One region of the Halomonas halophila genome, then DNA from elsewhere that is predicted to be linked to it. Evidence: predicted binding sites of a transcription regulator. Region 1 holds the regulator's gene; each other region holds the start of a gene.
What was found. The regulator sigma-54, encoded in region 1, starts transcription at its own class of promoters, with help from an activator protein. The targets are predictions, from matches to a motif close to TGGCACNNNNNTTGCTNT.
Positions count from the first base shown of each region.

Region 2: a site for sigma-54 is predicted at 2,216-2,233, ahead of QWG60_RS05485 (sugar phosphorylase). Genes of this name have one in related genera too.
Region 3: a site for sigma-54 is predicted at 2,689-2,706, ahead of speB (agmatinase). Genes of this name have one in related genera too.

Region 1 is NZ_CP129121.1:2,376,611-2,380,716, forward strand. It holds gene lptC (LPS export ABC transporter periplasmic protein LptC) at 1-459, shown strand, start outside; gene lptA (lipopolysaccharide transport periplasmic protein LptA) at 456-983, shown strand; gene lptB (LPS export ABC transporter ATP-binding protein) at 980-1,705, shown strand; gene QWG60_RS11070 (RNA polymerase factor sigma-54) at 1,862-3,262, shown strand; gene hpf (ribosome hibernation-promoting factor, HPF/YfiA family) at 3,375-3,686, shown strand; gene QWG60_RS11080 (PTS sugar transporter subunit IIA) at 3,690-4,106, shown strand, end outside.
Region 2 is NZ_CP129121.1:1,211,277-1,215,382, reverse strand. It holds gene QWG60_RS05490 (heavy metal translocating P-type ATPase) at 1-2,105, opposite strand, end outside; gene QWG60_RS05485 (sugar phosphorylase) at 2,266-4,041, shown strand.
Region 3 is NZ_CP129121.1:3,218,946-3,223,051, forward strand. It holds gene ispB (octaprenyl diphosphate synthase) at 1-890, shown strand, start outside; tRNA gene QWG60_RS15105 (tRNA-Pro) at 996-1,072, shown strand; gene QWG60_RS15110 (sigma-54 interaction domain-containing protein) at 1,145-2,566, opposite strand; gene speB (agmatinase) at 2,744-3,694, shown strand; gene QWG60_RS15120 (YjiH family protein) at 3,767-4,106, shown strand, end outside.

The sequences.
Region 1 (4,106 bases):
GGAGAGCCCGACTACTACCTGGAGGACGCGCACCTGACGCGATTCGACGCCCAGGGCGCGCCTCACCAGCGCCTCACCACGCCGCGCCTGGAGCACACGCCCGTCGACGACGTCACCCGGCTGACCACGCCCCACGCCCAGCTTCGCGACAGCGAAGGCCGGCAATGGCTGGCCGACGCCGAGCGCGGACGCCTGGAAGACGGCCAGCGCCTGCTCACCCTCGAGGGGCAGGCGGTGCTGACCGCCCCCGAGGAACGCTGGCGGCTCGAGACCGAACGCCTGTACTACGACAGCATCGCCGGTCACGCCTGGAGCGACACGCCGGCACGACTGAGCCAGCCGCCGCAGTGGATGCGCGGCGAGCGCTTCGACGCCTGGCTCGATGACAACCGCGCCCGACTGACCGACAATGTGCGCGGCCACCACCCGCCGGCCCCCCAGGAGGACCCCGAGTCATGACGCGATCCCTCGCTTCACTGCTCAGCGCAGCGCTGCTCGCCAGCGCGCTGGCTGCCCCCGCCGCCCTGGCGCTGGAAGGCGACGCCAGCGCGCCCATCCAGGTCGAGGCCGACCGCCTGGACCTCGACGACCGCGCCGGCACCGCCGTCTATCAGGGCGACGTGCAGATCCAGCAGGGCAGCATGCAGCTGACCGGCGACCGCGTGGAGATCCAGCGCAACGAGGCCGGCCAGCTGACCACCGCCACCGCCACCGGCCAGCGCGCCTACCTGGAGCAGAAGCCCGCCCCCGATCAACCCCTGGTCCGCGCCTGGGGCCGCACCGTGGTCTACCACGTGGCCGAGCGGCGCATCGAGCTCGTCGACCAGGCCGAGCTGCACCAGGGCGGCGACACCTTCGACGGCGGCTACCTCGAATACTTCCTCGACCGCCGGGTGGTGCAGGCCCGCTCCGACGCCGAGGGCATCGGCGAGCGCCAGCGCGTGCGCATGACCCTGGAGCCGGAACAGCAGGACGGCCCATGAAGACCCTGAGTGCCCAGAACCTCGCCAAGAGCTACAAGCGCCGTCGCGTCGTTCACGACATCAGCCTGGAGATCCAGCAGGGCCGCATCGTCGGCCTGCTGGGCCCCAACGGCGCCGGCAAGACCACCTCCTTCTACATGATCGTCGGCCTGGTTCGGGCCGACGCCGGCCGCGTCGCCATCGACGACCGCGACCTCTCCGGCGCCGCCATGCACCAACGCGCCCAGGCCGGCATCGGCTACCTGCCCCAGGAAGCCTCGATCTTCCGCAAGCTGTCGGTGGCCGACAACATCATGGCCATTCTCGAGACCCGCCGCGACCTCGACCGTGCCGGCCGCAAGGCGCGCCTGGAGGCACTGCTGGAGGAGTTCCACATCACCCACATCCGCGACAACCTGGGCATGAGCCTGTCCGGCGGCGAGCGCCGGCGGGTCGAGATCGCCCGGGCGCTGGCCACCGAACCCGATTTCATCCTGCTCGACGAGCCCTTCGCCGGCGTCGACCCGATCTCGGTAGGCGACATCAAGGGCATCATCCGCCAGCTCAAGGCCCGCGAGATCGGCGTGCTGATCACCGACCACAACGTGCGCGAGACGCTGGACATCTGCGACGGCGCCTACATCGTCGGCGACGGCCAGATCATCGCCGAAGGCGACGCCGAGGCCATCCTCGCCAACCAGCGGGTACGCGACGTCTACCTGGGCCAGGACTTCCGACTCTGAGCCTATTGGCTTCGCAAGTCACTGATATATTGTCGCCATGCACAGACAGGCATGGCAATTGCCATTGGCATGCTAATTGCTGAGCAAAGGCTTGCACGGCGGGCACACCCACACTAGGGTGGAAGGCCTCTTTGCCGCAGGACCGGAACGCTTGCCATGGCCATGAAGGCATCCCTCCAACTGCGTGTCGGCACCCAGCTGACCATGACGCCCCAGCTGCAGCAGGCCATCGGCCTGCTGCAGCTCTCGACCCTTGATCTGCGCCAGGAGATCCAGCAGGCCCTGGAAGCCAATCCCATGCTGGAGCTGGAGGACGACTTCGGCGAGCAGGCCGCCGGGGAGACGCCGGACGACGACTGGTCCGACGAGATTCCGGAAGAACTCAGCGTCGACAGCGACTGGTCGGACACCTTCCAGGACGCCGGCGGCAGCGGCGAGGCTCCCGACTTCGAGCGCCAGGCCGCCGGCCAGAGCCTGCAGAGCCACCTCGTCTGGCAGCTGGCCATGAGCGAGCTCGACGAACGCGAGACCCGCATCGCCGAGAGCCTGATCGATGCCGTGACGCCGGACGGCTATCTGGATCAACCGCTCGACGAGCTGCGCGACGGCCTGCGCGCCCAGGGCCTCGACGGGCTCGCCACCCGCGAGGTCGAAGCGGTGCTGCTGCGCCTGCAGCAGTTCGAGCCCACCGGCGTGTTCGCCCGCGATCTGCGCGAGTGCCTGCTGCTGCAGCTGGCCACCCTGCCCGACGACACCCCGCTGCTGCCCCAGGCGCGCCGCCTGGTACGCCAGTTCCTCGAGGCCCTGGCCGGCAACGACCGGCGGCTGCTCAAGCGGCGCCTGGGGCTCGACGACGAGACCCTCGACGAGGTCATCGGCCTGATCCGCGGCCTCGACCCGCGCCCGGGCAGCGAATTCGCCAGCGGCGACAGCGACTACGTGATTCCCGACCTGATCGCCCGCTACACGCCCCAGGGCTGGCGCGTCGAGCTCAACCCCGAGGCGATGCCGCGGCTGCGCATCCAGCCCGACTACGCGGCGCTGATCAAGCGCGCCGACAAGAGCGACGACAACCAGTTCCTCAAGGACCACCTGCAGGAGGCGCGCTGGCTGATCAAGAGCCTGGCCAGCCGCAACGACACCCTGCTGCGCGTCGGCCACGAGGTGATGACCCGCCAGATCGAGTTCCTCGAGCACGGCGAAGAGGCCATGAAGCCGCTGATCCTGGCCGACATCGCCCAGACGGTGGAGATGCACGAGTCGACCATTTCTCGGGTCACGACCCAGAAGTTCATCCACACCCCCCGCGGCGTCTTCGAGCTCAAGTACTTCTTCTCGAGCCAGGTCGGCGACGGCGAGGATGCCCACTCCAGCACCGCGATCCGCGCCCGCATCCGCAAGCTGATCGAGGGCGAACCGCCGCGCAAGCCGCTGTCCGACAGCAAGCTGGTCACCCTGCTCGCCGAGGAGGGCATCGAGGTGGCCCGACGCACCGTCGCCAAGTATCGCGAAGCGATGCACATCCCCTCCTCCAGCCAGCGCAAGCGCCTCGGCTGAGGCCCTCCCGACGGGGGGTTCCAGAGTATGAAAACGCGTCTGGCACGGGGGGTTTGCAAGGCACCAAAAAGGGTTACAATCGAGTCACCACCCAAGGAGCAAGGAGCGTGTCATGCAAGTCAACCTCACCGGCCATCACGTGGAATTGACCGAGCCCCTGCGTGACTACGTGCAGGAGAAACTCTCCCGCCTGGAACGCCATTACGACAACATCACCACCGTTCAGGTGACGCTCTCCGTCGAGAAGGAACGCCAACAGGCCGCCTGCACGCTGCACGCCGCCGGTGCCGATCTGCACGCCGAAGCGATGGACGCCGACATGTACGCCGCCATCGACGCCCTTGCCGACAAGCTGGACCGCCAGCTCGTCAAGCACAAGGAAAAGACTCAGGCCCGCGCCCAGGGCGCCGCAAGCGTCCGCTGAGTCATGTCACTCGAAGCCATCCTGCCCCCCGAGCGCACCCTCTTCGGTGTGCCCGGGGGGAGCAAGAAACGTGTGCTGGAGTTCTTCAGCACCTTCATCGCCCAGAACATTCCCAGCCTCGACAGCCAGGAGGTCTTCAGCCGGCTGATCGGGCGGGAGCGCCTGGGCAGCACCGGCATCGGGCACGGGGTCGCCATCCCCCATTCCCGCAACCCTCACTGCAAGGCCCCTATCGCCGGCTTTCTCAAGCTCGACGAACCGGTCGACTTCGACGCCATCGACGGTGAACCCGTCGACCTGGTGTTCGTGCTGCTGGTCCCCGAGGAAGCCGACGACGCGCATCTCGCCCTGCTCGGCCAGGTCGCCGGCGTGATGAACGACGCCGCGACCCGCAGCGCCCTGCGTCGGGCCGGCAGCCAG
Region 2 (4,106 bases), 1.2 Mb from region 1:
ACCAGGAACAGCCCCTTGAGCCCCAGGGCGATGGCGATGTTCTGGCGGATGTTGGCCATGGTCGCCCGCGCCAGCCGGATCAGCGCCGCCGCGTCGCCCACCCGGTTGCGCAGCAGCGCGCCGTCGGCGGTCTCCAGCGCCACGTCGGTCCCCGAGCCCATGGCCACGCCCACCTGGGCGCTGGCCAGCGCCGGGGCGTCGTTGATGCCGTCACCGATCATCATCGTCCGCTCATGGCCGGCCAGCTCACGGATCGCCTCGACCTTGCCCTCCGGCATAAGCCCGGCGCGACGCTCGATGCCGAGGCGCCCGGCGATGGCCGCGGCGGTGCGATCGTTGTCGCCGGTCAGCATCACCGAGCGCACGCCCAGCGCCGACAGCGCCTGCACGCCGGCCTCGGCATCGGGCCGCGGCTCGTCACGCAGGGCGATGGCCCCCAGCGCCACGCCGTCCTCGACCGCCACGATCACCGTCTTGCCCTCGGCCTCGAGTTCCTCGATTCGCGCGGCCAGCGCCTTGGCCAGCGTGCCGCGATCGGCCACGTGGCGCGGCGCGCCGACGAAGGCCCGGCGGCCCTCGATCAGCGCCTCGACGCCCTGCCCCGGCACCGCCCGGGCCTCGCTGACCCTTGAGGCCGCGACCTGCTGCGCCTCCGCATGGGCGACCACCGCCTGCGCCAGCGGATGGCTGGCGTCGCGCTCCAGGCCCGCGGCCAGGGCGATCAAGTCCTGCACGGCCACGGCGTCGCTTGCCGGCACCACATCGGTCACCCGCGGCCGGCCCTCGGTCAGGGTGCCGGTCTTGTCGAAGGCGACCGCCTCGGTGCGGGCGGCGGCTTCGATCACCGCACCGCCCTTGAGCAACAGCCCGTGCCGGGCGCCGCTGGAGAGCGACGAGGCGATCGATGCCGGCACCGAGATCACCAGCGCGCAGGGGCAACCGATCAGCAGCAGCGCCAGGGCGCGATAGGTCCACTCGCCCCATTCGCCGCCCAACGCCAGCGGCGGCACCACGGCCACCAGCACCGCCAGGCCGACCACCGCCGGCATGTAGACGCGGCTGAAGCGGTCGATGAAGCGCTCGGTGGGCGCCCGCGCCTCCTGGGCTTCCTCCACCAGCCGGATGATGCGTGCGATGGTGTTGTCCTCGGGCGGCCGGGCCACGCGCAGCCGCAGCACGCCGTCATGGTTGATCGAGCCGGCGAACACCTCGTCGCCCTCGCCCCGGTCCCGCGGCACCGACTCGCCGGTCACCGGCGACTCATCGATCGACGAGCGGCCCTCGAGGATGGTGGCGTCGGCGGGGATGCGGTCGCCGGGGCGCACCACCACCACCTGGCCGACCGCCAGATGTGCCGCATCCACCGTGCGCGTCTCGCCGGGGGCGACTTCCAGGCGTGCCTCGCGTGGCACCCGATCGGCCAGCGCGCGGATGCCCGAGCGGGCCCGGTCCGCGGCCACGCCCTCGAGGATCTCGCCGATAGCGAACAGCAGCACCACCATGGCCGCCTCCTCGGCGGCGCCGATGATCAGCGCACCGCCGGCGGCCAGGGTCATCAGCATCTCGATGGTGAACGGCATGCCGACCCGCGCCGCACTCACCGCACGGCGAGCGACCGGCGCCAGTCCGATCAGGCAGGCCGCCAGGAAGGCCCAGTGGGCGATCTCCGCACCGACGGTGAAGCGCAGCAGCGTGGCCACGCCGAGCGCCACCCCGGTGGCCAGCACCAGCCGCCCCTTGGCGGTGGCATGCCAGCGCCGGGGCGAGGCGTCATCACCCCGACGGAAATGATCGGCATGATCGCGCCCGGCACAGCAGCCGGCGCCCGAAGGCGCCTCGGCATCGTCCTGCGCCGACTGGCGCCGAACGCCATAGCCCAACCGCTCGACCAGCGACGCCACGTCCTCGGGCGCCGTGCGGCCGGTATCCAGATCGAGGGCCAGCGAGCCCTGCATGACCGAGACCTTCACGTCAGCCACGCCATCCAGACGCTCCAGCGCGCCGCGGATCTTGCCGGCGCAGCTCGGACAGTCCATGCCTTCCACGCGCCACTGGTGTCGCTGGAGTGCACCCTTTTCGGCTTCCTGCGCGGCGTCTTGCGCCATCCTGACCTCCTCGGGGCTCGTCATCGAAACATGGCATCAGCCTAGAGCCTCTAGCCGCTATAGACTCAAGCGGTGATGACGCCGGGCACGACACCGCCAGCATGGACAGCTGGCACGCGGCCTGCATGCTTAAGGAAACCCCCAACGAGAGGCGATCGCCATGCCGGCACCCTCCCTTTCGACGCCACTTGGCGCCGAGGCCTTCCATGAGCGCGCCCATCGCCACCTGACGATGCTCTACGGCCCCCGCGCCGACGAGGTGCTGCGCCGGCTGTTCACCCTGCTGGCGCATCAGGCCCCCATGACGCCCCCGGATGGTGAGGCACCGCCCGCCCGTCCGCTGTGGAGTGAACGCGACCAGTGGCTGATCGCCTACGGCGACAGCCTGGTCGACGGCGAGCAGCCACCGCTCGACGTCCTCGACGACTTCGTCGCCGGCCGCCTCGGAGAGACCTTCAGCGGCGTGCACCTGCTGCCCTTCTTCCCCTGGAGCAGCGACGATGGCTTCTCGGTCATCCACTACCGCGAGGTCGATCCCAAACTCGGCGACTGGCCCCAGGTCCGCCGCCTTTCCCGTCGCTTCGATCTGGGGGTCGACCTGGTGCTCAACCACGTCTCACGGGAATCGCTGTGGTTCGCCGACTATCTCGGCGGCAACCAGCCGGGGCGCGACTACTTCATCGAGATGGATCCCGAGACCGACCTCTCGGCGGTGGTGCGGCCACGCAGCTCGCCGCTGCTGGTCAAGGTGCCGACCCGCCGCGGGCCCCGTCACCTGTGGGCGACCTTCTCCGAGGATCAGATCGACCTGAACTTCGCCAACCCCGACGTGCTGCTGGAGTTCGTCGGTATCCTGCTGTTCTACCTCTGCCAGGGCGCGCGAGTGATCCGCCTGGATGCCATCGCCTACCTGTGGAAGAAGGTCGGCACCTCCTGCATCCACCTGCCCGAGACCCACGAGGTCGTGCGGCTGCTGCGCGCCATCGCCGATCACGTGGCGCCGGGCACGCTGATCCTCACCGAGACCAACGTGCCGCACCGCGAGAACATCAGCTACTTCGGTCTTGAGAGGCTCGAAAAGGACGGCACGCCGCCGGACGAGGCGCACCTGGTCTATCAGTTCCCGCTGCCGCCGCTGCTGCTGCACACCTTTACCAGCGGCGAGGCCGGCACCCTGGCGGCCTGGCTGCGCAGCCTGCCCGAGCTGCCGCCGGGCTGCAGCTTCCTCAACTTTACCGCCAGCCACGACGGCATCGGCGTACGCCCGCTGGAGGGCTGGCTGCCCCACCACGAGGTCGAGGCGCTGCTCGAGCTGATGCACCGCTTCGGCGGCTTCGTCAGCATGCGTACCAAGGACGACGGCGAGGACTCGCCCTACGAGATCAACATCACCTGGTTCGACGCCATGAAGGGCACGAGACGCGGCGCGGACCCCTGGCAGATGCCGCGTTTCCTGTGCAGCCAGCAGCTGATGCTCGGCCTCAAGGGCATCCCGGCGCTGTATCTGCACGCGCTGACCGGCACCCTCAACGACATCGAAGGCATGGAACGCAGCGGCCGGCTGCGCTCGATCAATCGCCACCGCTGGGACCGTGGTGCCCTGGAGCGGCTGCTCGACAGCCCGCACACCTCGACCCACCAGGCCTTCACGGCGCTGACGCTGCTGCTCGAGGTCCGCCGCGACGAGCCCTGCTTCCATCCCGACGTGCCGCAGCGGGTGATCGAGACGCCGACGTCGCTGCTGGTCGTCGAGCGCGGCCCGCTGGACGACGGGCGCCGGCTTCTGGCGATCCACAACGTCACCGACCGCCCCCAGCCGCTGGCGCTGGAGGATCTGAACAAGGGCGTGTGGCGGAACCGGCTCGACGGCGAGATCTGGCAGGCGGAACATAGCCTGCCGCCCTACGGCGCCCTGTGGCTGGTACATCAGCCATAAGCTGGCAGACAGCGCAAAGAACACCGCCCCCATGGCAAGCCAATGGGGGTGGTTCTTCTTCCAGC
Region 3 (4,106 bases), 840 kb from region 1:
CCAAGGTGCCGCTGGTGGAGACCATCGGGCAGTACATCATCGACAGCGGCGGCAAGCGCCTGCGCCCGCTGCTGGTGCTGCTGGCCGCCCGCTCGCTGGGCGTCGAGGGCGACCGCCACATCACCCTGGCCACGCTGATCGAGTTCATGCACACCTCGACCCTGCTGCACGACGACGTGGTAGACGAATCCCACATGCGCCGCGGCAAGGCCACCGCCAACGATGCCTGGGGCAACGCGCCTTCGGTGCTGGTCGGCGACTTCCTCTATTCACGCTCGTTCCAGATGATGGTCGACGTGGGCTCGATGCGGATCATGGAAGTGCTCTCCGCCGCCACCTGCACCATCGCCGAGGGCGAGGTCCAGCAGCTGACCAACGTCGGCAACCCCGACGTGGACGAGGCCGCCTACTTCGAGACCATTCAGGGCAAGACCGCCATGCTGTTCGAGGCGGCCTCCCACAGCGGCGCCCTGCTCGCCGGTGCCACGCCCGAGCAGGAAGACGCGCTGCGCCTGTACGGCCGCTACCTGGGCCTGGCCTTCCAGCTGGTCGACGACCTGCTCGACTACCAGGGCGACGCCGAGGCGATGGGCAAGAACGTCGGCGACGACCTGGCCGAGGGCAAGCCGACCCTGCCACTGATCCAGGCCATGGCCGCCGGCACCGCCGAGCAGGCCAAGGTGGTCCGTCAGGCCATCCGCCAGGGCGGCCTCGAGCGCCTCGACGAGGTGCTGGCCATCGTCGGCGAGACCGGCGCGCTGGAGTACACCCGCGCCAAGGCCGAGGAGATGTCCGCCAAGGCCCTGGCCCAGCTGGATGCCCTGCCCGACTCCCCCTACCGCAACAGCATGGCCGAACTGGCCCGCCTGGCGGTGGAACGCCGCAACTGAGCCCGAGGCCGGAGATCGGCGAAGACGGAGAAGTAAAAGAAGGGCTTGCATTCCGTCTTCGCCTACGTATAATACTCATCCGTCGCCGAGAGACACGGCAGGCATCGGAGTATAGCTCAGCTTGGTAGAGCGCTGCCTTCGGGAGGCAGAGGTCGTAGGTTCGAATCCTGCTACTCCGACCAAGGACATCAGTAAAAACGCCCACTTAGCTCAATCGAGCGGTGGGCGTTTTTCGTTTCCCTCGGCTTGTTTCATTACCCCCACTGCCCGATCCGCAGCCCATGCTGACGAAGCTTGCGCACCACGCTGGGCTGGCTGATGCCGAGCCGCTCGGCCATTGCATAAGTGGAAGACAGCTCGCCGCACAGCTCGGCGAGGACGGCGCGCTCGGTGCGCGCCAGCATGGCCTTGAGCGACTCCCCTTCGAGCAGCGCGGCGCCGGCCTTCCCCTCGGTGCTCCGCTCCGGCTCCGTCTCGGGCAGCGCCGCCGGCCATTCCGCGGCCGCCCGCTCGCCACGAATGATATCCTCCCCGGCCGACAGCCAGGCCCGCTCCAGCCAGTTCTCGAGCTCTCGCACGTTGCCCGGCCAGTCCCGCCCCATCAGCTCCTGCCAGACGTCACGCCCGATCAGCTTGTCACGCCCATAGCGGGCATTGAGACGCTTCAGCTGGCGCTCGACCAGGCCGGGGATGTCCTCGCGGCGCTCGCGCAGCGGCGGCAGGGTGACGGGGATGACGTTGAGGCGATAGTAGAGATCGAGGCGGAACGCCCCCTCCTCGACCCGCCGGGCCAGGTCCTGGTTGGTCGCCACCACCAGCCGGAAGTCGATGCGCCTGGCCCGCGTATCGCCCAGCCGGGTCACGCTGCCGTCCTGGATGGTCTTGAGCAGCTTGGTCTGCATCGCCAGCGGCAGCTCGCCGATCTCATCGAGGAACAGGGTCCCGCCCTCGGCCTGCTCCAGGAGACCCGCCTTGCCCCCCGGCGCGGCACCGCTGAAGGCACCATGTCGATAGCCGAACATCTCCGACTCGAACAGGCTCTCCGGAATGGCGCCGCAATTGACGTCGATGAAGGGCCCATCGCCGCGCGCGCTCCAGCGGTGCAGCTGGCGGGCGAAGGCGGTCTTGCCGACGCCCGACTCGCCAAGCATCAGCACCGTGGCGTCGGTCGGCGCCACCCGCTGCAGCAGCAGCGCCACCTCGCGCATCACCCGGCTACGCACCTCGAGCTCGCCCAGGTCGACGTCCAGACCGGGCTCCTCGGCGCCGCCGCCACGCATGAGATGCTCGCTGAAGCGACGCTGCAGCAACGCATACTCTTCCTGGAGCATCTGCAGGTCGGTCAGGTCCATCGACCGGCTGACCACCGCCACCAGCTGGCCGCCCTGAAACACCGGATGCGCCTGCGCGATCACCCGCCGTCCGGTGCCGGTCACCTGCATCAGCTGGGCCGGCTTGCCGGTGCGGATGACCTCCAGGCTGATCGAGGGCTTCAGTACGCCTTCGGCCTCGAGCTGCTGCACGGTAGTGGCGCACAGTTCCTCACGAGACATGCCATAGACCGCCGCCGCGGCCGGGCTGACCTCGCAGACCCGCCCCTCGGTATCCACCACGAAGAAGTGATCGTGGGCGGTGTCGATGATGGTCTGCAGGATGCAGCTGTCGAGTTCGCTCATGGAAGGCCCCGTGATGCATAAATGAATCGCGCGATTCACCAATGTATCACGGCCACGGTGCCAGCGATCCAGAAATGAATCAACACACTCTAAACCTCCAACAATATCAGCTAGTTAAAAAGTGGCACGTTTCATGCTTAAGGTAACGATGAACAACCCCAATGATATGGAGCCCCAATGAGCGACTTTAACCAGCCCCTCGGCGGCAACGAGATGCCACGCTTCGGCGGCCCCGCCACCATGATGCGCCTGCCCACCCAGGACAGCGCCGCCGGGCTCGATGCCGCCTTCATCGGCGTGCCCATGGACATCGGCGCCTCCAACCGCCCCGGCACACGCCTGGGGCCGCGCCAGATCCGCGACGAGTCGCGCATGCTTCGCCCCTACAACATGGCCACCCGCGCCGCGCCCTTCGACAGCCTGCAGGTCGCCGACATCGGCGACGTGGCGATCAACACCTTCAACCTGCCCAAGAACCTCGACATCATCACCGGCTTCTACGACGAGGTGCTGTCTCACGACTGCGTGCCCTTGACGATGGGCGGCGACCACACCCTGACCTGGCCGCTGCTGCGCGCCATCGCCAGGAAGCACGGCCCGGTCGGCCTGATTCACATCGATGCCCACGCCGACGTCAACGAGCACATGTTCGGCGAGGAAATCGCCCACGGCTGCCCCTTCCGCCGCGCCCAGGAAGAGGGCCTGCTGGACAGCAACCGCGTGGTGCAGATCGGCCTGCGCGGCACCGGCTACGCCGCCGACGACTTCGACTGGTGCCGCGACCAGGGTTTCCGCGTCGTGACCGCCGAGCAGTGCTGGTACAAGTCGCTGGCGCCGCTGATGGCCGAAGTGCGCGAGCAGATGGGCGACGGCCCGGTGTACATCTCCTTCGACATCGACGGCCTGGACCCCTCGGTCGCCCCCGGCACCGGCACCGTCGAGATGGGCGGCCTCACCGCCCAGCAGGGGCTGGAGATCGTGCGCGGCGCGGCGGGCCTCAACGTCGTCGGCGGCGACCTGGTCGAGGTCTCGCCCCCCTATGACACCAGCGGCAACACCGCGCTGATGGGCGCCACCCTGCTCTACGAGATGCTCTGCGTGCTGCCCGGCGTGATACACCGCGACTGAGCCGACCCGACCCGGCCCCCCCCCCCCCCCGGGGCCGGGTTCTACCCATTACAAGATCAATAGGGAAACCCCATGGCCAACTCCTTCGACACCCAACTGGCCAGTCGCGCGGCACCGCTGAGCCGCGCCGGACTGCTGAAGTTCCTGATCCCCTCTCTGCTGGGCATCGGCCTGTTCCTGGTGCCCTTCTCCACCGGCGACACCATCAACATCGGCATGGGCCTGATGGCCGACGGCCTCAAGGCGCTGCTCGGCGATGCCCTGCCGACCATCGCCACGGTCGTGCTGTGCCTGTCCGTAGCGCTGACGCTGACGGTCAAGCTGACTCGGCCCGCCTGGGCCCGCGAGGGCGCCCTGCACGAGCTGTTCGACGTGGCGCCTCTGTGGGTGATCATGCGCGTGCTGGGCGCGG